Regions from separate parts of the Ornithinibacillus proteolyticus genome, predicted to be linked through region 2. Evidence: riboswitches for the same ligand, from Rfam matches in the RefSeq annotation. Region 2 holds a riboswitch; each other region holds the start of a gene.
What was found. Region 2 has a riboswitch for cobalamin ahead of AAIB49_RS09450 (ribonucleoside-diphosphate reductase subunit alpha). Riboswitches for the same ligand answer to the same signal wherever they lie in the genome.

Region 1 (8,096 bases), on a different contig from region 2:
TGGCGCTTCTTTATCGGTAGCTGGTGCGATTATGCAGGGATTAACAAGGAATCCTTTAGCAGATCCTGGATTGCTGGGACTAACAGCTGGAGCGAATTTGGCATTAGCCATCACCATAGCGTCTATTCCTTCTGCTAATTATTTCTCGATTATGCTTGCTTGTTTCATAGGAGCTGCTATTGGTGCTCTACTCGTCTTTGGCATTGGACTCATGAAAAAAGGTGGATTCTCACCGTTTCGAATTGTACTAGCAGGTGCTGCGGTGACAGCGTTATTAACTGCGATTTCGGATGCTATTGGTATTTATTTTAAAATAGCTAAAGATGTATCGATGTGGACTTCTGGTGGGTTGATAGGGACAACTTGGAAGCAACTATTGGTTATTATACCTGTTATTGTTATAGGAATTATTGTTGCTATCCTATTCTCACGTCAGCTAACTATCCTAAGTTTACATGAAAATGTTGCGGTAGGGCTGGGTCAGAAAACGAGGCAAATTAAGGCTGTCTTATTCGTTGTAATCATCCTTTTAACAGGTGCAGCGGTAGCACTTGTTGGTAATATGGTCTTTATTGGATTAATGATTCCCCATATGGTGCGTGCAATAGTAGGGACAGATTATCGTGTTATTATTCCTTTTTCTGCTATAGTAGGGGCTACTTTTATGATGCTAGCTGATTTAGCTGGGAGAACGATAAATGCCCCTTATGAAACACCGGTTGCTGCGATTGTCGCTATATTGGGGTTACCATTTTTCCTAATCGTGATACATAGAGGGGGCAAGGTATTCTCATGATCCGTCCAGAACTAGTAGTAAAACAGCGAATCATATTCTTCTCATTGCTTGTTCTGATTATCATTACTGCGATAATATCCATGGGAATAGGATATTCCTCTGTCTCCTTTGATAGAATTCTTCCAACATTATTTGGTGAAGGAAGTTTTAAGGAACACTTTGTTCTATTCGAGGTAAGGTTGCCAAGGATTTTAATTACTATTCTGGCAGGTGCGGCATTAGCGGTGTCAGGCTCTATTTTACAAGGTATTACTAGAAATGACCTAGCAGACCCAGGCATAATTGGAATAAATGCAGGTGCAGGTGTAGTAATTGCTATTTTCTTTTTATATTTTCCAATAGATGCAGGAAACTTTGTATATTTATTACCAGTTCTTGCTTTTATTGGTGCATTTGTTACAGCGGTAATCATTTACCTTTTATCTTATAAGAGAAATAGTGGATTCCATCCAATCCGATTAGTATTAATTGGGGTTGGATTCGCGATGGCACTTTCAGGTGTTATGATTGTGGTTATTTCTTCCGAAGAGCGGGAAAAGGTAGATTTTATTTCAAAGTGGATTGCAGGCAATATATGGGGGACAGATTGGCCTTTTATTATAGCATTACTTCCTTGGTTAATCCTACTTATTCCTTATGCTATCTATAAGGCAAATCGGTTAAACATTCTTTCCATGGATATGCCTGTTGCTACAGGGCTTGGCATATCGATTGAGAAAGAACGATTTTCTTTATTGATAACAGCAACGGCTTTGGCTGCAGCAGCCGTAGCGGTAACGGGAGGAATTGCTTTCATCGGGCTGATGGCCCCACATATGGCTAAAGCATTAGTAGGACCAAGAAATCAATTGTTCATCCCAATTGCAACACTTTTAGGTGGATTTCTATTATTGCTGGCAGATGTGATTGGACAAAATTTGTTACCAGATGAAGCGATCCCAGCTGGAGTCATGACAGCAATAATCGGCGCACCCTATTTTATTTATTTGTTAATGAAACGAATCTAGTAATGGGGCTTCATTTTAGCATATGGGGGAGAATATATCTCCCCTTATTGTTTGGCTAACTTTGCCCTTTTCTTCTGTGCCTCTTGAAATAACTCAAGCTCATGCTCTGTTTCTGGAATCACCCCTGGAACAGGTACTGGCTTACCATGTTCATCAATCGCTACCATCGTAATAAAGGAGGTAGTGGTTAGACTTTTTTCCCTTGTTTTAAACTGTTCACATTCAACCTTCACATAAACCTCCATGGAAGTTCTCCCCGTAGAAATGACAAACCCCTCTAAAGTTAAAATATCGCCAACTCTTGCTGATGATAGAAAATTCACCCTATCAATGGATGCTGTAACGACTACCTTCCCACTGTGTTTCATAGCAGCAATCGCAGCAATTTCATCAATATAAGATAAAACCTTTCCGCCAAAAATGGTACCTAAGTGATTAGTGTCAGGTGGTAACACCAATTTGGTTAGAATAGTACGTGAAACATTTGTAGATAGCTTTTCCATTACACTCCCTCTTTCTTCTTTTTTTGTATTATAGGTCTCTTCAAAAAGTGATGGAATTAAAAAAATCCATCCTTATTAAAGAAGATGGAATTTGATGCAGGTGTAAAGGATAGACCACACGACTGGTCTATAGCTGTTCATTATACCCTCATATCCAACCTTCTCAATTCCCGAAGAAGATCATACATCATAGAACTGGCAGGTCTCCTGACTTATGCTTCACCCTACTTTAAGCCTTCCCGTCTTAGACAGTGGTATTCTTATTTCGTCAGCATTTACAGTTGCGGGGACAGTTCTGGATTTTCACCAGATTCCCTATTAAGTCTATTAAGACACCAATTCTACTGGTATACCTATATGTAGTTGTATGGCAACAGACCATATTATAAATTTAATATAGTTTGTTGATTATGCCAATTGTTTTAACGAATGTTAGTACATGGGAATGGAATGATAAGTAATGTGAACTATTATGCTAAATTCTGGTAAAGGAGTAAAATAAAGATGTTGTTAGAATACTGAGTGAATCAAACGTTTGTTTGAAATAAGTGGAAGGAGTGAAATACATATGGCTACCATCAATTGGATGGAGGAAGTTTTAAAGAGAAAAGACGAATTTATTAAAGATCTACAAGGACTACTTCAAATTAAAAGTGTCCTAGATGAAGAAAATACTTCTGAGGATGCTCCATTAGGACAAGGCATTAAAGATGCCCTACAATATGTGTTAGATTTAGGTGAGGAAAACGGATTTTCGAGTAAAAATGTTGATAACCTTGCAGGTCATGTTGAAATGGGGCAAGGGAAAGAATTAATTGGGGTATTAGGGCATGTCGATGTCGTTCCAGAAGGGGATGGCTGGAGTGTTGATCCTTATAGTGGCATTGTAAAGGATGGTAAAATCTATGCTCGCGGATCTAGTGATGATAAGGGTCCGACTATGGCAGCATATTATGGAATGAAAATAATAAAAGAACTAGGGCTACCTTTACGTAAGCGAGTTCGCCTAATTATCGGGACAGATGAGGAAAGTAACTGGCGTTGTGTCGATCATTATTTTACACAAGAGGAAATGCCTACAACAGGATTTGTACCAGATGCGGATTTCCCTATTATTTTTGCAGAAAAAGGAATCGCGGATTATGATATTGTCCAACCCATTCCTAAGCAAGAACCATCTGCAAGCTATCAACTAGTATCCTTCCAATCCGGTCGCAGATACAATATGGTACCAGATTTTGCGCAAGCAACGATTAAAGTACAGGAGGCACCTACTAAACTAATAGAAGATTATCTTGAGTATTTGAAAGAGATAAAGCTCGAAGGAGAAGCTACTACCGAAAATGGTGAGTTGTTCTTTCGTTTAATTGGCAAAAGTGCACATGGTGCTGAACCACGTCATGGCAAAAATGCCGGAATATTATTAGCACAATACTTACAAAAGCTTGAATTAGATGAAGAGGGACAAAAGTACATGTCAACTGTATCAGCGTTCCACAATAAATCACGTGGAGAAGTTTTCGGAATTGAGTATGAAGACGAAGACTCTGGTGATTTAACAATTAATGTAGGTGTGATGAGCTATAGTAGGGAAGCTGGGGGCCGCATTGGGTTAAATATGCGTTATCCTGTCACATTTGATATTGAAGAAGGAAGAAAGAAAATTGAAGCAACCTTACATTCAAAAGGCTTACAATTAGAAAACTTCTCGGATTCGAAGCCAACTTATGTGAAAAAGGATGACCCTTTAATTAAAACATTGCAAAAGGTGTATGAAGAACAGACAGGTGAGAAGGCCGACTTATTAGCAATTGGTGGAGGAACCTATGCGCGCGCATTAGACCATGGGGTTGCTTTTGGAGCCTTATTCCCTGGACGAGAAGATGTCATGCATCAAAAAGATGAATATGCTATTGTCGATGATTTATTACTGGCAACGGCGATTTATGCCCAAGCAATTTATGAATTAGCAAAGTAATAAAATAGAGGAAGCATCAAGAGTGAAAGGCAAAACAAAGAGAAGGTAGTGTTAAACCGAATGATTACACAATTCCAGAGAGGAATTTGTATGATCATTCGGTTATCTTTTTATGCAAACCTTTTTCCTTATTCAAACAATCCCATGCTTAAATAACGTTCACCTGTATCTGGTGCTATACATACTACACGTTTTCCTTTTCCTAACTTTTTCCCAACTTGAATTGCCGCGTAAACAGCTGCAGCGCCTGAAGGACCGATAAAGATTCCTTCTAATTGAGCTAATTGACGAAGCATACGAATTGCTTCTTTATCCTCAATTTGAATAATTTCATCATAGATGGCTGTATTCAATATAGTTGGAATAAATCCAGGACTTGTTCCAACAAGCTTATGCTTTCCAGGCAGACCACCGGATAGCACTGGGGATCCTTTAGGCTCTACTACGGCAATATGTATGTGGGGAAGGTTCTCTTTTAACACTTCACCAGTTCCAGTTACCGTTCCACCCGTACCAGCAGTACACACAAATCCATCTAAGCAATGATCCATTTGCTCTAATAGTTCTAATGCAGTAGTGGTTCGATGAATACTAGGATTTGCCTCGTTTTCAAATTGCTGTGGTATGAAGCTACCAGGAATTTCTTTTTGTAATTCTAATGCTTTACGAATACAGCCTGGCATTTTTTCTTCACTAGGTGTTAATACAATTTCTGCACCATATGCTTGTAGGATTCTTCTTCTTTCTAATGTGCTATTATCGGGCATAACTAAGATGGCTTTATATCCTCTTGCAGCTGCATTCATGGCTAATCCGATTCCCGTGTTCCCACTAGTAGGCTCAATAATCGTTCCACCTGGTTTTAGTAGACCTTTTTCTTCGGCAACGCGAATCATATTAAATGCCGCACGATCTTTAACGCTTTTACTAGGATTGAACATTTCTAGTTTGACATAAATATCCGCGGAATCTTCAGGAACAACTTTATTTAATTTAACAATAGGGGTCTCCCCAATAAGCTGAGAGATGTTTTGTACGACTTTCATTATATACCGACTTTCTTTATAGGAATTTTAATGTTTCCGTCATTTTACTACTGAAATAAGCTAAAAAGCAAACAGTTGAATGATGGTACATATAGCCTCATATACGCAATCATTAGTGGAAAGTGTTTCTATTATTAAAAGTTATTATAGTTTTCAAATATTACGTGAAGGTTTACAATGATAGAAAGGGAGCGTGAAAATAAATGAAATATATAGATACTTGGGATTTAGAAACAATTTTCCCTGGAGGTACGAAATCCGAGGAATTACAGGCTAAATTAAAGGATGTCCAAAATCAAATTACAGCGTATCAAGCGTTACTGAATGATTGGGATTATTCGTCTCAGTCCGTTGACACGTTTAAAACGATTCTTAACAAGCAAGAAGTAATTGGAAAAGGGTTAGGTCAAGCTGGAACATTCGTAAACATGTGGCATGATGCATATATGAATGATGAGCATGCCAATGTAGTAAAGGGCCAGATTATGGAGCTTTATAGTGAAGTTCAAAAGTTATCCAATACATTTACGAAAAAGCTAGTTGAAATACCAGATACTGAATGGACTACTATGCTAGAAGATAGTGATTTAAAAGAGCTTTCTTTTGCATTAAATGAGATTCGTTCAGAAGGTAAGCGCCTATTATCAGAAGAGGAAGAGAAGCTAATTGCCGAGCTTAACAAGGATGGTCTTGCTGCATGGAGTAATCTTTACGATACAGTAGTATCTATTATGACGATTCCATTTACGGATAAAGAGGGCAATACTACCGAATTATCGGTTGGTCAAGCAATGAATAGAATGTACGCAGATCCAGATCCTGAAGTAAGAAGTCAACTGTTTGAAAACTGGGAAGCGGCATGGACAAAGTACGGTCCAATCTTTGCAGATACGTTAAACCATTTAGATGGATACCGTATTACGTTACAAAAGAAACATCAGTATAAGGATCATTTAGAAGAACCTTTAGAGTATAACCGAATGACAGAGGACACACTAAATGCCATGTGGTCCGCTGTTTCCAATAATAAGAAACCATTCCTAGATTTTCTTGATCAAAAAGCAAAATTATTAGGTATGGAAAAACTAGGCTGGCAGGATGTGGATGCTCCTGTAGCATTAGGCGAAGTGAAACCTACTCAGTTTACTTATGATGAAGCATGTGATTTTGTTATTGAAAACTTCTCATCCTTCGGGCCTAAATTAGCTGACTTTGCGAAGCATGCGCTAGAAAATCGTTGGGTAGAAGCGGAAGACAGACCAAATAAACGACCAGGTGGCTATTGCACCTCACTTCCAGAGTTTGGGGAATCCCGTATTTTCATGACATTTACTGGTTCATCATCCGATACAAGCACACTTGCTCATGAACTAGGACATGCTTTCCATAGTCATGTGATGAAGGATCTGCCAACATTAAATCGTCGTTACGCCATGAACGTGGCAGAAACAGCTAGTACGTTTGCCGAAACGATTATCGGAAATGCAACTGTAGCAAATGCCAAGACGAAAGAAGAAAAAACAAGTCTTCTAAATGCAAAATTAGAAAATGCTACGGCGATGTTTATGAACATCCATGCTCGTTTCCTATTTGAGGATGCATTCTATAAAGAACGTGCTAAAGGGATAGTCTCAGAAAAGAGATTAAATGAACTTATGGTTGAAGCACAAAAAGAAGCCTATGGGGATAGCTTAGCTAGCTACCATCCACACTTCTGGTGTAGTAAGCTTCACTTCTTTATTGATGGAATACCATTTTATAACTTCCCGTACACATTTGGATTCCTATTCAGCTTAGGTATCTATGCTGAATACTTGAAGGATAAGGATGGTTTTGAGGATAAGTATATTGCGTTACTTCGTGATACAGGTTCTATGAAAGTAGAGGATCTTGCTCAGAAGCATCTTGGCGTCGATATTACGAAGGAAGATTTCTGGGCTGCTGGCATTCAATTAATGGCAAAAGATGCAGCGGAATTTATTGAATTGACAAATGAAATTGTAAAATAAAGTTATCAAAAGTGATTGGAACATAAGAAAGAGCCGGACAATATACGCATTCATTGTTCGGCTCTTTTAATAATCACATTTAAACTCAACACTTTACTTTTAAGGTTTTAAAACTACTTTAACACAGTTATCCTCTTTATTATTGAAGATCGTATACGCATGTGGAGCATCCTCTAATCCTAAGCGATGGGTAATAATTTTCGTAGGATCTATCTCCTCATTGATAATCATGTTGTATAGATGTGGCATGAAATGACGCGCAGGTGCTTGTCCCATTTTAATTGTTATATTGCGGCTAAAGAAAGGGCCTAATGGGAACATATTATAAAGTCCACCGTATACGCCAGTAATTTGTAATGTTCCGCCTTTACGAACAGCTTTCGTAGCAATTTGAATGGGTCCTAATGTCCCACCCTGTAGCTTTAATTTTTGTTCTACCCATTCAAGTGGAGACTTTTTCCCATCCATTCCAACACAATCGATAACAACATCGGCGCCACCTTTGGTAATTTCCTTTAAGGTTTCCCCCATATCTTCATCTTTCGTAAAATCAAATACTTCTGTTTGATTTATTGTTCTAGAGAGTTCTAGTCTGTTCTGGATGTAATCCACTGCAATGACACGTTCTGCCCCTTGTTTCCATGCAAATTGTTGTGTCATTAATCCGATTGGTCCAGAACCTAATACAATCACCGTGTCGCCTGCTTTAACCCCGCTATTTACAACACTCCAGTAAGAAGTTGGTAATACATCCGAT
Region 2 (8,096 bases):
GTAAAATTGGTTTAGCTGACTTAGCATTTGCTATCGATTCAATTCTTGCTGCTGTTGCGTTAGCGATTGTTTTACCAGAAACAGGCCTAGGTCATTTCGGTGGAATGGATACTGGTCAATTCCTTATTGTCGTAGTGGCAGGTATTGCTGGATTAGTATTGATTAAATTTGCAGCTGGCTGGTTTGTCCAACTATTGGATAAACGACCAGGTCTAGAAACGGTCGCATATCTAATTGTAGCTTGGGTTGGGGTAAAACTTGCTGTTATTACATTAAGTCATGATAAAGTACACATCCTACCACACGATTTCCCACATAGCACAGCATGGACTTTTGTGTTCTGGGGAGTACTATTAGCAGTAGCTGTAATTGGATGGTTTGTATCCGGTAAAAAAGGTAATAAGGATAAAGAAGTATCTACTGAAGCTTAATTATTATCATTTCTCGAGGTTAAAAACGTGGATAACACCCACACAATACCATTAAATTTAAAAAACTCGTACCACTCATTCATGGTACGAGTTTTTGTATGGAACGTAACAAGCCTTCACTTTTACAGATCATCAAACCCATTTAAATCACTTGTTTTCGTGTACTGTCTTGATTTCTGCTCAAAGAAATCGGTTTTTGTCCCATCAATATTATCTACATATGCACGAATCCACTTCATTGGGTTTTCCACATTATCTGGATATATTTCGCTTAACCCGAGTAATCGGAGCATTTTATTGGCACGGTATTGAATATAGCCTTCCATTTGCTTCAAGTCCATGCCATCCACATCGGAAAGGACATAGTTCGACCATTCCATTTCCATATCCACTGCGACTTTAAATTCTTGATATACCCAGTCAATGAATTCTTTATTATTATGCTCTGGGTACTCCGCTAGTGTTGCCCGGAAAAGCTCCGAGATAAACTTGCCATGTTCTAGCTCGTCTCGATTGATATAGCTAATCATCGTCGACGTTCCTACCATCTTATTTTCCCTTGCAAGATGATAGAAAAAGGCAAATCCTGAGTAGAAGAATAACCCCTCTAAGAGCGATGTGTACACTAATGTCTTCAATATATTTTCCACAGTTGGATTCTCTACAAATTCATTATAGCCTGTAATTAACCGTTCATTTCGTTTTAATAAAATCGGATTCTTTCTTCCTAATTCGAATGCTTCATTCTGTTCTTTCAGTGTCACAACTGAAGAAAGCACATAAGAATAGCTTTCATTATGAACAGCCTCCTGCTGTGAAATCACCGCTAAAATGGACTGTACAGATGGATCTGTTGCATATAAGGATAATAACAACGCTGTCCTTGTTTGCGGGGCATCCAAGGTAGATAACAGACCAATTACTTTTAAGTAAGCATCCTGTTCTGCTTCTGTTAACATCGGAAATTGCTTTACATCAGAAAACATATTAATTTCATCTGCTTGCCAGTAATTCCCTACTAATCGCTTGTACATTTTATACCAATGTGGATACTTAATATCATTCCAATTGAGGATGCCACTGGATTTGCCACCAAATACTTTAGTCGCCTTATTCGGATTACGCGGCTCCATTGTTTTTGCTTTCTCAAGCAATACGTCTGACATACTGTAAAACTCCTTCCAGCCAACGGTCAATTTTGATTTCCTGTGAACCTCTAGGTGATTGCTCTATTTTTAACCCTTGCCACTTGCTTTCGTAAAATCGTGTTAGTTTATCAACAGCTTGGCAGAAGAACGGAAACTGTGTATCGCCTGTTCCAAACACCGCAATATTATCCGGTTTATAGCCTATTTCTAACACAAAGTCTTTTACCTCATCTGGTGTACTCCCATTATCCCAAGTGAAGGTCCCCATAAACATGACATCATAGTGACTTGGGTTGATCGGTGGATCAATGCCAATCCGATGCATGTCCACCGATGCTCCCTTAGCTATAAGCTTCTTCTGAATCAATTCTGCTGTTTCTTCTGTGTTGCCACTATAGGATAAGTATGCTATTAACATTCTCAACTTGAACACCACTCACATTCTTCCACATCATTGGATGTCGATCTCACATAATAAGTCGTCTTTAATCCTTCTCTCCATGCTTGAAGATGTAAATCAAGTAGTATACTCGCACGGATAGTATTTGGAACGTATAGATTAAAGGAGATACTTTGATCTATATGCTTCTGACGTGCAGCATTTTGCTTAACAGACCAACGTTGGTCAACGATGTAAGCGGAACGACGGTACACATCATATGTGCGATGATCTAATTCCGGTGCCGTCATCGGTATTTTAAAGTCCTTTTTCTCCTCATAATAAAATGGCTTGAAAATTGGGTCGATACTTGCTGTAGACCCAGCAATTAATGCGGTCGTAGAGTTCGGTGCGACTGCCATGAGATAACCATTACGAATACCATTTTTCATGACAGAAGATTTTAATTCCTGCCATTCCTCGCTCACATAGCCTTTTTCATCAAAATAAGTCCCTGTACTCCATTTACTACCAGCATATGCAGGATAACTTCCTTTTTCCTCACTTAGTTCCATACTGCTTCTAATCGTTAAGAAAGCAATTTGTTCATAAAGTTCATCAGCTAGCTGTACTGCTTCCTCGGATTCCCAGGCAATATGCTTTTTCGCTAATAGGTGGTGCCAACCAAAAGTCCCTAGACCGATAGCACGATATTTCTGATTGGTTGCTTGTGTCTGTAAAAGCGGCAATGTATTAATGTCAATAACGTTATCAAGCATCCGTACTTGAATTTTAATGAGTCGCTCTAGTATTTGATCCGGGACAGCCTTCCCTAAGTTGATTGAGCTTAAATTACATACAACAAAGTCACCTGGTCTATAACGCTTGATTAAATAGCCATTCTCATCGGTAAATTCTTCTAGAAATTCTGTTGGTGATTGGTTTTGCGTAATTTCCGTACATAAATTAGAACAATAAATGATTCCATTATGATTATTGCTGTTTTGACGATTTACTTCATCACGGTAAAACATAAATGGTGTACCTGATTCTAGCTGAACCATCATAATTCGTTTCATAATCGAGATTGCAGGTACTTTCTTTTTGGTAAGCTGATCATTTTGAACACATTCTTCATATTTTGTTCGCCATGTACCATTGCCTTTTTCTTCGTCATAGAAATCTTCTAAGGAATATCCCATTACCTCACGAACCTCGTGTGGATCAAATAAATACCAGTCACCACGTGCTTCTACCTGCTCCATGAATAAATCAGGTAAACAAACACCAGTGAAAATATCATGTGCCCGCATGCGGTCGTCCCCGTTGTTTAATTTAAGATCTAAGAACGCCTCAATATCCATATGCCAAACATCTAGATAGACAGCGATAGCTCCTTTTCGTGTACCAAGCTGATCCACACTCACTGCGGTATTATTTAATTGCTTTATCCATGGTACAACACCACTAGACATCCCTTTAAACCCTTTAATAGAGCTTCCTCTAGCACGAATTTTCCCCATATATACACCGATTCCGCCACCATTTTTGGAAAGCTTGGCAATATCAGTATTACTGTCATAAATCGATTGCAGACTATCATCAACCGTATCAATAAAACAGCTTGATAATTGCCCGTGTGTTTTACCAGCATTTGCAAGAGTTGGCGTAGCAACTGTCATATATAAATTACTTAATGCCCAATACGCTTCCAGTACAAGATCCAAACGTTTACTTTTATCTTCATCCTGCATCAAATGCATCGCGATTACCATCCAACGCTCTTGTGGTAATTCATATGTATTCTTATCATGATCTGTTGCTAAGTAACGATTTGCAAGTGTATATAGACCTAGATATGTAAATTGTAAGTCTTTTTCGTAATCCATATTCCCAGCTAATGTAATAATTTCATCTTTTGTATACTTTTCCAGTAAGCTCGGTGTATAGATTCCTTCTTGTATCAGTAGTTCAAGGAGTTGATAAAAATCTCCATATTTTAAGGAAGGACTATATTGACGGTTTTTAGCTGCATGGTAGTATAGTTTTTGTAAGTATAGTCTACTAGCTACAAAAGTCCAATCCGGATTGGCTTCATCAATATTTTCTAACGCTCTTCTGATGAGTACATCTATCGCTTTATCAGTTGAATAGTCATCAGGAATGGTTACATCGAATTCAGATATGTTGATTTTTAAGCGTTTTGTAGCAAAGTCTATCACTTGCTCTAGATTCACTTTACTACTTGGTTCTACTGTTATCATAATAATCCTCCTATAAATCAAATAAAAAACCGCTCACCCGAGGGATGAACGGCATAGAAAAAACGACAGAATCCATACAAAATCTATGTATATAATCCATCGTTTCATGCTCTTTCAACCCGAAGAAAAATGAAACTATAAGTTAATGGCAGGTCTCCTGGCTTGCGCTTCATTCTACTAAAGTCCTTCCCATATCTTTCCATGAATCGATATAGTGGATATCTTGTTCGTCGGCACTTACAGTTGCGGGGACAGCTCTAGACTTTCACTAGATTCCCTATTAAGACATGTGTGTCACCATTACTTACGACACTATATATGGTATTAATTTACATCATCATCACAATATATTGTATTATTACCCTATCATAGTTTAATAATTTTTGCAATCCTATTCTTGCTAGATTTCTAGAATTCATATAACCAAAATACCCTATGAACCTTCTCATCCATAGGGTATCCAGCATGTAAAATTTTTAATTTTTACTTACAATGCGATAATATTCTCTCGCTGTTAACAGATAGACAAGCAAATATAATACAGCAAAAATAATAATAACACCAGCTGTACACATAGCAAATAATCCCACGTTCGTTAAATTTAGAGCTTCCAGTAATTTCGTAATGACATTGAAAGCAAATAAAATATGGACTACTGCAGCAAATAACGGTAGGAAAAACACTAATAATACTTGACTGCGAATCGATTTCTTAATTTCAGCCTTGCTTAAGCCAACTTTTTGCATGATTTCAAAACGGTTCTTATCCTGGTATCCTTCCGAGATTTGCTTATAGTAAATTATTAATACCGTCGCCATGATAAATAGGGTACCTAAGAATATCCCTAAGAAAAATAGTCCCCCATATAGTGAGTAAAATATCTCTTTACTTTCCTCGGCACCTTCTGCGTGCCCAACCATTTTTGCAGCTTTTAATTTCTCAGTCAATTGACCTGGTAAGGCAATTTCATTATCTACGTCGCCATCTACATCGAACCCATAGTATACGTTGTAGCCTTCAGCATCAGTAGGATCGAGCTCACGAATGGTTTCTTCATCAGGAACAATGACGAAATTAAAGCTATCCAAAATCATGGCTGAAGCAATTCCATCTACCTGTAGATCAGGTAACTGCTCTTTTATGGTAAACGTTTGGTCAAACATCGTAATCGAATCTTGGATTTCTTCACCTCTAAAGGTGTATAAAAGCACTTCATCTTCAGCTAATTGCTCTGAACGATTTTCCATCCGATTATACTCACTTAAGGGAATGAGGACTATCATGCCTATGTCAGCACCGTAACCCATTCCAGCCCCACTTACGAATTCATTACCATTTTTGATTACTTGAAGTTCCTTATAGTAATAGTAATGTGGTTTTTCAATTGTTAGTGCAAGATCATTTGCCCCTTCCTGAATGAGTTCTTCCATTACTGCTAAATCTTCTGGTTGAACATCATACGCGGTAACGGCAATTTCTTTTGGATAACGATTTTTAATTAACTCCTCCATCCCGATATATAGGCAAACCGTTGACGATAACATAACAAGAACCATCGTAGATAGTACGCAAATGTTTGCCAGTCCAACCGCATTTTGTTTCATTCGATAAATCATTCCAGAAACACTAATAAAGTGGTTTGTCTTGTAATAGAACGACTTGTTCTTCCGAAGCATTTTGAATAATGCTATAGTACCTGCAGTAAATAAAGCATACGTTGCAATAATAACGAGTAATACAGCTAGAAAGAATTTGTTAAGAGCAGCTAAAGGTGACTCGGTCGCTAAAGCAATATAGTATCCAGTTGATAGTGCGATAATGCCTATTAGTACGATTAACCACTTTGTCTTTGGCTCTTTCTCGCCAACTTCTCCTCCCTTAAGTAGCTCAATTGGCTTAGACAAGTGAATATGCCTTAAGTTGTTTAACAAGGTTAGCAAAAATATCACACTAAAAAGAATGACCGTAATAAGTAATGGTTGCATAGAGATTACTGTGGAAAACGGTATTTCAAAGGTTAATAGCTTCATAAGTAATAAAAACATTAATCTGCTGACCACAATTCCTGTTATTAAACCTACTACTAGACTGAATACAGCTACATAGAAAGCCTCCCAAGTAATCATTTTTGCAATATGTTTTTTCTCCATCCCTAGAATATTATAGAGGCCAAACTCTTTTTGTCGTTGTTTTGTTATAAAGCTGTTTGTATAAAATAGAAAAATCACCGAGAATATGCCAATAATATAACTACCTAAAGTGAGCAATAATTGGAGAACCTCTACTCCCGGTATTTCTTCTAACCCCTGGTTCCCACTAATAAAAACCATCATGTAAAACATCGCAATCGTGCCAATACAGGTTAGGATATACGGAATATATGTTTTTCTATTCTTTTTCAAATTATTCCATGCTAACGTTGGATAGAAAAATCTACTCATATTCCACACCGCCTGTTGCGATAACATGGAGGGCATCTGATATTTTTTGATACATTTCCTCGTTCGTTAACGAGCCCTTATAAATTTGGTGAAATACGGTACCATCTTTTATAAAAAGAACTCGTTTTGCATGGCTTGCCGCTTTCGTACTATGGGTTACCATAAGCACTGTTTGCCCTTCATCATTGATAGTTGTAAACATTTTTAGTAAATCATCCGATGCACGGGAATCGAGTGCCCCTGTTGGCTCATCAGCTAAGATCAGCTTTGGATTAGTAATTAAAGCTCTGGCTACTGCTGCTCGTTGCTTTTGCCCTCCAGACACTTCATATGGATACTTTTCTAATATTTTGGTGATCCGTAGCTTTTGAGCAAGTGGTGTTATACGACTGCGCATCTCCTTATATGATTTACCAGACAAGACTAAAGGTAAGAATATATTATCTTGAATGGAGAACGTATCCAGTAGATTAAAATCTTGAAACACAAAACCAAGATTCCCTCGTCTAAATGAGGATAGTTGTTTATCTTTGATAGTAAGAATGCTTTTGCCTTCTAATAGCACATTCCCACTTGTCGGCTTATCTAAAGCTGCCAGGATATTTAATAGGGTCGTTTTTCCTGATCCTGACTCCCCCATAATTGCCACATATTCCCCCTCCTCAACGGAAAAGGATACATCGGTTAGTGCCTGAACATGATTACCCCCGAAACGTGTCGTATACACTTTCTTTACATTATTCACTTCAAGTATCGTCATTTCTTATTACCTCCACGTCTTATTTCATGCTCAGTATACCAACCATCAAACCGCGTTAGACATCGCTTTTGCTTACAATTCTGGTAGCAACCTTACGATAATGTAAGGTAACTATTCGATTTCAATATTAGCGGTTTTTAAATCGATGGACACTTTGGTGCCTTGTCCAATTTCTGACTCCATTTTCATTTGGTGGGAGAGTTTGCTTGTAATTTGCTTACACATATATAATCCAAGTCCCGTAGATTTCTTAAACATCCTACCATTGAAGCCGGTAAAGCCTCTATCAAACACTCGCGGTAGGTCCTCTGCCCGAATCCCAATCCCAGTATCTTGTATTACGAGCGTTTTTTCCTCGTTAGGATCCATATAAATGGAAACAGAACCTTCCTTCGTATACTTCAGGGCATTCGATAGAATTTGCTCAATGACAAAGAGAAGCCACTTTTCATCTGTTAGTACGTGACAGTTCAGTTCATCGAAATGTAAGCTAATCTTCTTTCGAATAAACAGCTTTGCATTTTTCCGAACCGCCTGCTTTACGATATCATCCAAGCTATATTCTCTCAGCTCTAAATCAGAGGACATCGTATCCAAGCGGAGGTATTGTAATACAAATTCCACATATTGTTCTATTTTAACTAGCTCCATTGATAATTCTTGGTGATGCTCC
Region 3 (8,096 bases), on a different contig from region 2:
ACAAGGAGGAAACTCATGGAGAGTTTATTAAATACGAGCAGTACAATGCTATTTATAGCATTTATTTTGTACTTAGTTGCAACGTTATTTTTTGGGGCAACCATTCGTGATAAACATGTTGATCACAAAAAGCAGGGATTTGCTGGAAAGCTTGCAATTTCATTAACGATTTTAGGCTTTCTAGCACAGCTAGTCTATTTTATTACGAGATGGATGGCGTCTGGTCATGCTCCGGTAAGTAATATGTTTGAGTTTGTCACTTTCTTAGGAATGTGCCTAGTGTTAGCGTTTATTATCATTTATTTTATGTACAAATTGAGTATTTTAGGCTTATTTGCTTTACCAATAGCGTTAATATTCATTGCTTACGCAAGTATGTTCCCTACAGAAATTGCACCACTTGTTCCATCATTACAAAGTCACTGGTTGCATATCCATGTCACGACAGTCGCCTTAGGACAAGGGATTTTATTTATTAGCTTTGTTGCCGGGCTTATCTATTTAATTCATGGAATTGACCAAAGTAAGCGTTCCGGTCGTACTATATCACTTGAGGTAGTGCTTTATACTATCTTTTTAGTAATTGGTTTTATTGTGGTTTCGTCTGTGTTTAATGCAATGCATTATAGTGCAACATTCGAATATCCTTTAAATGGAAAAACCGTCACTACGGAATATACGTTACCAGCAATTGCAGCACCTAATGAAGGTGTACTGATTACAGAAGGTGTGATGAATCCATTATTTGAGACGCCTGAATGGATGCACGGTGCGGATGCAGGCAGTAAGTTTAACACGGTAATATGGTCCTTTATTGCAGGTACGCTTCTTTATGGATTAGTGCGCTTAATATTTAGAAAACGTGTTGGTGCATTGCTTCAACCACTTCTGAAGAATGTTAAACCAGACTTAGTAGATGAAATAAATTATCGTTCTGTTGCTATTGGCTTCCCAGTGTTTACATTAGGTGGTTTGATTTTCGCATCTATCTGGGCTGAGATTGCATGGGGACGATTCTGGGGCTGGGATCCAAAAGAAGTATGGGCCTTAGTGACCTGGTTCTTCTATGCAGCTTACTTACATTTAAGACTTTCTCGTGGTTGGCACGGGGAAAAATCAGCATGGTTAGCTGTTATTGGATTTGGCATTATCATGTTTAACTTAATCGTTGTAAATCTTGTTTTAGCAGGTTTACACTCATACGCATAAATCAACTTGAAAACATGACATTTTTCGTACAAATGTCATGTTTTCTTATACATTTATATGTGCTTGGTTTATACTGTTGGTAGATAGTATGTAAGGGGGAGCATTCCATGAATAATAGTACTAGAGTACTTGTGGTTGATGATGAAGAAAGAATCCGCCGCCTAATTCGTATGTATTTGGAACGGGAAGATTTAATTGTAGAAGAAGCGGAAAATGGCCCAGAAGGATTAAGCTTGGCACTAGAAAATGATTATGATGTGATCCTATTAGATATTATGATGCCGGAGATGGATGGAATTGAAGTTTGCCAAGAATTAAGAAAAGAAAAGAATACACCTGTTATTATGTTAACGGCAAAGGGTGAAGAAGCCAATCGCGTACAGGGATTTGAAGTAGGTACCGATGATTATATTGTGAAGCCTTTCAGTCCTAGGGAAGTAGTACTTCGGGTGAAAGCATTACTACGTCGTACCGGTTCAGGTGGAAATCAGGAAATGAATGCATCAACAAAAGATTTATTAGTATTTCCACATTTAACCATTGATCATGATGCCCATCGTGTTACAGCTGATGGACAAGAAGTTGCACTGACACCGAAAGAGTATGAATTACTATGCTATCTAGCTAAATCACCAGATAAGGTATTTAACCGTGAGCAGCTGTTAAAGGATGTTTGGCAATATGAATTCTTTGGTGACCTACGAACTGTCGATACCCATGTAAAACGTCTTCGTGAGAAATTAAATACAGTATCCAAAAAAGCTGCAAAGATGATTGTTACGGTTTGGGGAGTTGGATACAAATTCGAGGTAGATGATGAATAATGTTTTGGCGTAGTGTAGTGGGGAAACTAGCAGTAACTATATTATTGCTAGTTTCTTTTGTATTATTTGTATTAACGATATTTTTATTAGAGTTCTTTGAGAACTTTCATATTCAAGAAGCAGAAGAAGCATTATTACAGACCGCGACAAAGGTTTCGGTTATGGTGGAAAATCACGAGGATAAATCATTAATTTATGAAACAACGGAACGAGTAAAAGACCCATCAAGTAAAGTGATTATTTTATTTTCAGAAGGGGATTATTGGAGTTCAGAAACCGATGATATTCATTTGTCCAGTTTACGGGATGAGTGGCTTATCGAGCAATCCGATGTAGCTGGAATTATGGCGGATGGTGACAACAACAACGATGAAATTGAAGTTTCAGAAGATGAGCCTGGTATTATGCTCGTTGGAAAAACTGTTCCGAACACCGATGATGTTGTACTAGTATATCAATCATTAGCTATTGTCGACCGTACCAAAGCAGAAACAACCAAAATCATATTAGGTGCTGCTGCTGTCGCGATTATTCTTACAACGATATTTGCCTTTTTCTTATCAACACGTATTACATCACCATTGATTAAAATGAGAGAGGCAGCCTTTGATTTAACAAGAGGAGAATTTAATACAAAGGTTCCCATCTTGACGCATGATGAAATTGGGGAACTGGCGATGGCATTTAATCATATGGGAAGACAGTTAAAATTTCATATTAATGCGTTAAGACAGGAGAAAGAACAATTATCTAGTATTGTTAATTCGATGGCAGATGGTGTGATTACATTAAGCCGTAGCGGGGAAATTATTGCTACCAATCAGCCTGCGGAACGGTTTATAGAAGACTGGTATTTCGAAAAAAATCTACAAAGTGATACCGAATCACGTAAGCTTCCAAAAGAATTGCTGGATACGTTACAGCAAGTCATTGAAGGGGAAAAGGAAGTAATAGAAGAAATCACATTACAAGGCCGAACCTGGGTAATGATCATGACACCTTTATATGATCAAGCTTATATACGTGGTGCAGTAGCTGTAATTCGCGATATGACTGAGGAACGTAGGCTAGATAAATTGCGTAAAGACTTTATTGCGAATGTATCCCATGAATTGCGAACCCCTATTTCGATGTTGCAAGGATATAGTGAAGCAATAGTCGATGATATTGCCGAGACGAAAGAAGAGAAAAATGAACTCGCACAAATTATCTATGAAGAATCCTTACGCTTGAGTCGTCTCGTAAATGAATTACTGGATATGGCTAGTATGGAAGCAGGACATTTAACCTTGAAAAAGGAAAAGGTGGATATCACTCCTTATATTGAACGGATATTCCGTAAGTTCCAAGGAATTGCTGCCGAGAATCAAATTGAAATGAGTTTAGCGAAAGATATACAAGAAGCTCAGGCTTATTTTGATCCGGATCGTATTGAACAAGTATTTACAAATTTGATTGATAATGCGATTCGCCATACGAGTGAAGGTGGCTTTGTGAAGGTTTCGGTCACAAATGATGATAATGGATTATCGGTGTCTGTTGAAGACAGTGGTAGTGGAATACCGGAAGAAGATTTGCCATTTGTGTTTGAACGATTCTATAAGGCTGATAAATCGAGAACTCGGAATAAGCATGTTAAAGGTACCGGGCTAGGGTTATCTATTGCCAAAAATATCGTCAAATCACATAAAGGTACCATTACGGTGAAAAGTAAATTAGATATCGGAACAACATTTAACTTCATGATTCCCAAGGAAGAAGATATTTAATCTTGTAATTTATCTTTTGTATGGTACTATATGTAGTAGAATTGAATACAAGAATTTGATATTGGTGTATGTGTTACTTAAAAGGGAATCTAGTGAAAAGCTAGAGCTGTCCTCGCAACTGTAAGTGATGACGAAATAAGCAATGACCACTGTAGATTATTCTATGGGAAGGGCTTAAAGTAGGTAAGTAGTCACAAGCCAGTAGACCTGCCATTATCAACTGTATCAATGATCCCGAGGATAGGACAATTGAGACAATCTAGTACATAAAAACAGTATTTTTATGCTTTTTTATGGTCGATAGACTGTCACAGGAGTTAACTAGTTACGGGGTTAGCTCTTTTTTTATTCACCTGATTTTTAAAATTACTAAAGTGGAGGGGAAAATATGAAATCACTATTATTAAAACTGTTTACAGTACTTGTAGCATTAGTAGTTCTTGCAGCTTGTGGCAATGATGAGTCTTCTAATAATGCAACTCAAAATCAAACGCCAAACGAAAACCAAGCTAATACTACTGAAACAAGTGAACAACAAGAGGAAGCAACTGTTAAAATTGTACTTTCTAAGGATAAAGAAGCTGAGATTTTAGAAGAAAAAGAAGTAGAAATCAACGAAGGCGATATTCTATTAGACGTGATGAAGGAAAATTTTAACGCTGAAGATAAAGACGGCTTTATTACCTCTCTTGAGGGGCTAGATTATGATGAAGAAAATTCAATGTCCTGGATGTTTTCTATCAATGGTGAAAGTTCACTGGTAGGAGCAGGGGAAGTGGAACTGAAAGATGGGGACGTAGTTAATTTCGATTATCAATCTTGGGAATGAGATCGTTGAATATTTATAAATTAACGCTGTTAGCTTTTCTTGCAGCATTAGCTGTAGTTGGACGAATTATGTTAAGTTCTATCCCAAATGTTCAACCCGTAACTTCAGTTATTATTATAAGTGGCATTTTTTTAGGGCCAGTTGCTGGTATTATATTGGCGTTTTTAATTACCTTTTTATCGAATATGGTTCTTGGGACTGGATTATGGACGATTTGGCAAATCATATCCTGGGGACTTATTGGGGTTATGAGCGGTATCTTAGGTAAATCAATGAAACATATTCCTTTCTATCTCATCCTAATATTGGCTGTATTTAGTGGATACTTATACGGATTCATTGTTTCGTTGACCAACTACCAAATTACTGGACATGGATTTTGGGCTTATTATATAGCTGGTTTACCGTTCGATACGTATCATGCAATTGGTAATGCTGTCATCATGCTACTACTCTATCCGACGGTGTCATTTATTTTCCAAAACTATATACAAAAACATTTGAACACCAACTAACCTACTTTGTTGGTGTTCGTCTATTATCTCTCATATCGAAGTGGATCGTTATGGAAAGGATGTTCTGCTATTTTAATGGAGTCACTTGGACAACCTTCATAAGCATCCAATACATCGTCTTCTAATTCCTCAGGTATTTCCTTGTTTCCCGTATTGTCATCTATTGTAACAAAGGCTAGACCTTCATCATCATAATCAAAAAGTAATGGACAAGCCACCCCGCAGGAACCGCAGGCAATACACGTTTCTTTATCCACTATGGTATATTTAGCTCTCATCAATGGTTACCCCTCACGATACAATTATATCTAGTACTTTTTCTATTTTAAAATGTAAATTAGTATTATTCAACTAAACGATAAATGATATGATAGAACTAAGTCCAATGAGGAGTTAAAAAAATATGTATGTTGAAGGAATTTTATTAGATTGTATCGATCGTATTAGAACCAATCGATCCATATTTGGAATATATCATCTCATAACGGGAAAAAAATCGATACAATCTGTTCATGATGCCAGAATTTTTCAATTGGAAAAATATTATGGGATATATGCATCATTGTCACGTCAGCATTTTATACACATTATTCGTGAAATGAAGAAGAAAGGATGGATCATTGAGCAAGGTCCAGATGACTATTATAGGATTTCATCGGCTGCTAAAGAGCTCTTGCATGAGTATTATGATTCATCTGTATATACCAATTTAAATGGGCTGATGCTTTCTGGGAAGGATATTTCCTTCTTAGAAAGACTCTATTTATTAGTTCAAACGTACTCTAATCTACAAGCTAATCATTATTCGTTTATCCCAATAATAGATAATCCCAGTGTTACATATTGGGTAAAACAATTCTATCATCACAACGGTAAAGAGCGGGTGGCGGAGAAGTTGTATCATGAGCTACATCACGTTTTAAGCCAACTATCGAATAAAGAAGCAGTAATATTTGTGGACCGATTAAGTGGATATCAGCACTATGGGATGAGTATCGATCAATTAGCGGCAAAATACCAATTTTCTCATGACGATATGAATATTATATTAATTGCAATAACACATAAATTCCTTACGGTTATGGATAGAAATCAAGAGAATTATCCTATTTTATTGCAATTAATTGATAAGCCAAACGAGAATAAATTCATTACGAATACCGCGAATCTTACCTATCAATTATATATGAATAACCTTAGCCTGGAAGACATCGCCAAAAAAAGAGATCTAAAGCTAAGTACTATTTATGATCATATTGTTGAGATTGCTTTGTATGACCCAGATTTTGACATTCAATCGTTTGTTTCACAGGAGGAGCAAGCACAAATTGTGCAAGCAGTAAAAAACAATCAAACACTTAAGCTAAAGATCATTAAAGAAAATTGTAGTCCTTCCATTGATTATTTTCAAATTAGACTAGTCCTAACTAGGTTGAAGGAACTTTTAGCGGAGGAAGATTTCCATGTCTAACACATTGTCATTAGAAAAAGAGCTAGAACAGTACTTTGGTTACTCTGCCTTCAGAACAGGCCAAAAGGAAATAGTGGAAGATGTCATGAAAGGAAATGATGTATTAGGGATATTGCCAACTGGTACGGGGAAATCCATTTGCTACCAGTTACCAGCCCGTCTTCTTGAAGGTGTTACACTTGTCGTTTCACCACTTATTTCATTGATGATGGATCAAGTAAAAGAATTGAAAGCAACAAATTTTAAAGATGCCATCGCAATTAATAGCTTTTTAGATTATGAAAAAAGGAAGAGATTATATCGAAATCTAAATCAATACAAATTAATCTATGTCTCTCCTGAAATTTTGCAGCAAAAAGAACTACAATTCTATTTGAAAAAACTTACTATCTCATTATTTGTTGTAGATGAAGCCCATTGTATTTCCCAATGGGGTCATGAATTTAGACCGGATTATCAAAAATTAAGACAAGTTCTGCATGTTTTAGGAGAACCACCAGTCCTTGCATTAAGTGCCACAGCAACAAGGGAGGTTCAAGCAGATATTATTTCTTCATTAGATCGCCCTGCTATGGTTAAGCATATTTTTCCGATGGACAGAACGAATATTGCACTCTCTATTATGGAAGTGCAAAACAATGAAGAGAAGATTGAAGTGATTACCCTGCTGCTAAAGGAGAAAAAGGTTCCTTCTCTTATATATTTTTCTAGTAAGACTGCAGCAGAAAGTGTTTCGCTTCTACTTTCTGAAAAGCTTCCCAATCATCGAGTGGCTTTTTATCATGGTGGTATGGAACAAATGGACCGTATTGCGATACAGCAACAGTTCATGAACGATCAAATTGATATTATTTGTTGTACAAGCGCATTTGGCATGGGGATAAATAAAAATAATATTCGCTTTGTCTTTCATTATCATTTTCCTGGTCAAATAGAATCTTATATTCAGGAGATTGGTAGAGCTGGGAGAGATGGGGAGCAGAGTATTAGTGTACTTTTATATAGTAGGCAGGATGTATTTCTTCCTAAACAAATGATAGACAGTGAATTACCTTCAGATGAAGACTTAATGCGGGTATACCGAATTATAAAATCTTACCGCGAAGAGAACCTGTCCCTACCAAAAGAATTAGAAGAAATGCAGTCTTTGATGGAGATTAGTGAGGTTCAATGGCGGTTTATTTCCTCCCAATTAGAAAAAAATGGCATGTTCATAGAAAATGGTTTAAAATATGAGCAAAGTAAAATCGATGAAGCATTTCAACACGTAAAAAAAATACGTGACGAACGATTTATACTAAAACAATCTAAATTATATGATATGTTAAATTGGATTCAATCTAATGAATGTCTTAGAAAAAATTTGTACGCAAAATTTCAGGATGGCTATACAAAGCCTGAAACGTTTTGTTGTAGTTATTGTGGAATGAATATTCAAAGCTTCACCCCTGTGCAAACAATAAATAAACCTTCTATTTC

Region 1: linked by a shared signal. The riboswitch ahead of AAIB49_RS04415 (acyl-CoA thioesterase) and the one ahead of AAIB49_RS09450 (ribonucleoside-diphosphate reductase subunit alpha) in region 2 are both predicted to bind cobalamin.
Region 3: linked by a shared signal. The riboswitch ahead of AAIB49_RS01945 (DUF4430 domain-containing protein) and the one ahead of AAIB49_RS09450 (ribonucleoside-diphosphate reductase subunit alpha) in region 2 are both predicted to bind cobalamin.

The regions. Positions count from the first base shown of each region.
Region 1 is NZ_JBCPXV010000005.1:91,816-99,911, reverse strand. Features, by position in the region: gene AAIB49_RS04425 (FecCD family ABC transporter permease) at 1-796, shown strand, start outside; gene AAIB49_RS04420 (FecCD family ABC transporter permease) at 793-1,803, shown strand; gene AAIB49_RS04415 (acyl-CoA thioesterase) at 1,848-2,306, opposite strand; cobalamin riboswitch at 2,487-2,661, opposite strand; gene pepV (dipeptidase PepV) at 2,875-4,284, shown strand; gene cysK (cysteine synthase A) at 4,413-5,330, opposite strand; gene AAIB49_RS04400 (M3 family oligoendopeptidase) at 5,534-7,339, shown strand; gene AAIB49_RS04395 (zinc-dependent alcohol dehydrogenase) at 7,439-8,096, opposite strand, start outside.
Region 2 is NZ_JBCPXV010000016.1:24,988-33,083, forward strand. Features, by position in the region: gene AAIB49_RS09435 (TerC family protein) at 1-431, shown strand, start outside; gene AAIB49_RS09440 (ribonucleotide-diphosphate reductase subunit beta) at 554-1,597, opposite strand; gene AAIB49_RS09445 (flavodoxin) at 1,578-1,997, opposite strand; gene AAIB49_RS09450 (ribonucleoside-diphosphate reductase subunit alpha) at 2,000-4,222, opposite strand; cobalamin riboswitch at 4,353-4,538, opposite strand; gene AAIB49_RS09455 (FtsX-like permease family protein) at 4,699-6,663, opposite strand; gene AAIB49_RS09460 (ABC transporter ATP-binding protein) at 6,656-7,423, opposite strand; gene AAIB49_RS09465 (sensor histidine kinase) at 7,535-8,096, opposite strand, start outside.
Region 3 is NZ_JBCPXV010000002.1:91,461-99,556, forward strand. Features, by position in the region: gene ccsB (c-type cytochrome biogenesis protein CcsB) at 16-1,209, shown strand; gene AAIB49_RS01935 (response regulator transcription factor) at 1,317-2,033, shown strand; gene AAIB49_RS01940 (ATP-binding protein) at 2,033-3,802, shown strand; cobalamin riboswitch at 3,848-4,031, shown strand; gene AAIB49_RS01945 (DUF4430 domain-containing protein) at 4,191-4,631, shown strand; gene AAIB49_RS01950 (ECF transporter S component) at 4,628-5,146, shown strand; gene AAIB49_RS01955 (ferredoxin) at 5,170-5,424, opposite strand; gene AAIB49_RS01960 (YpbB family protein) at 5,550-6,617, shown strand; gene AAIB49_RS01965 (RecQ family ATP-dependent DNA helicase) at 6,610-8,096, shown strand, end outside.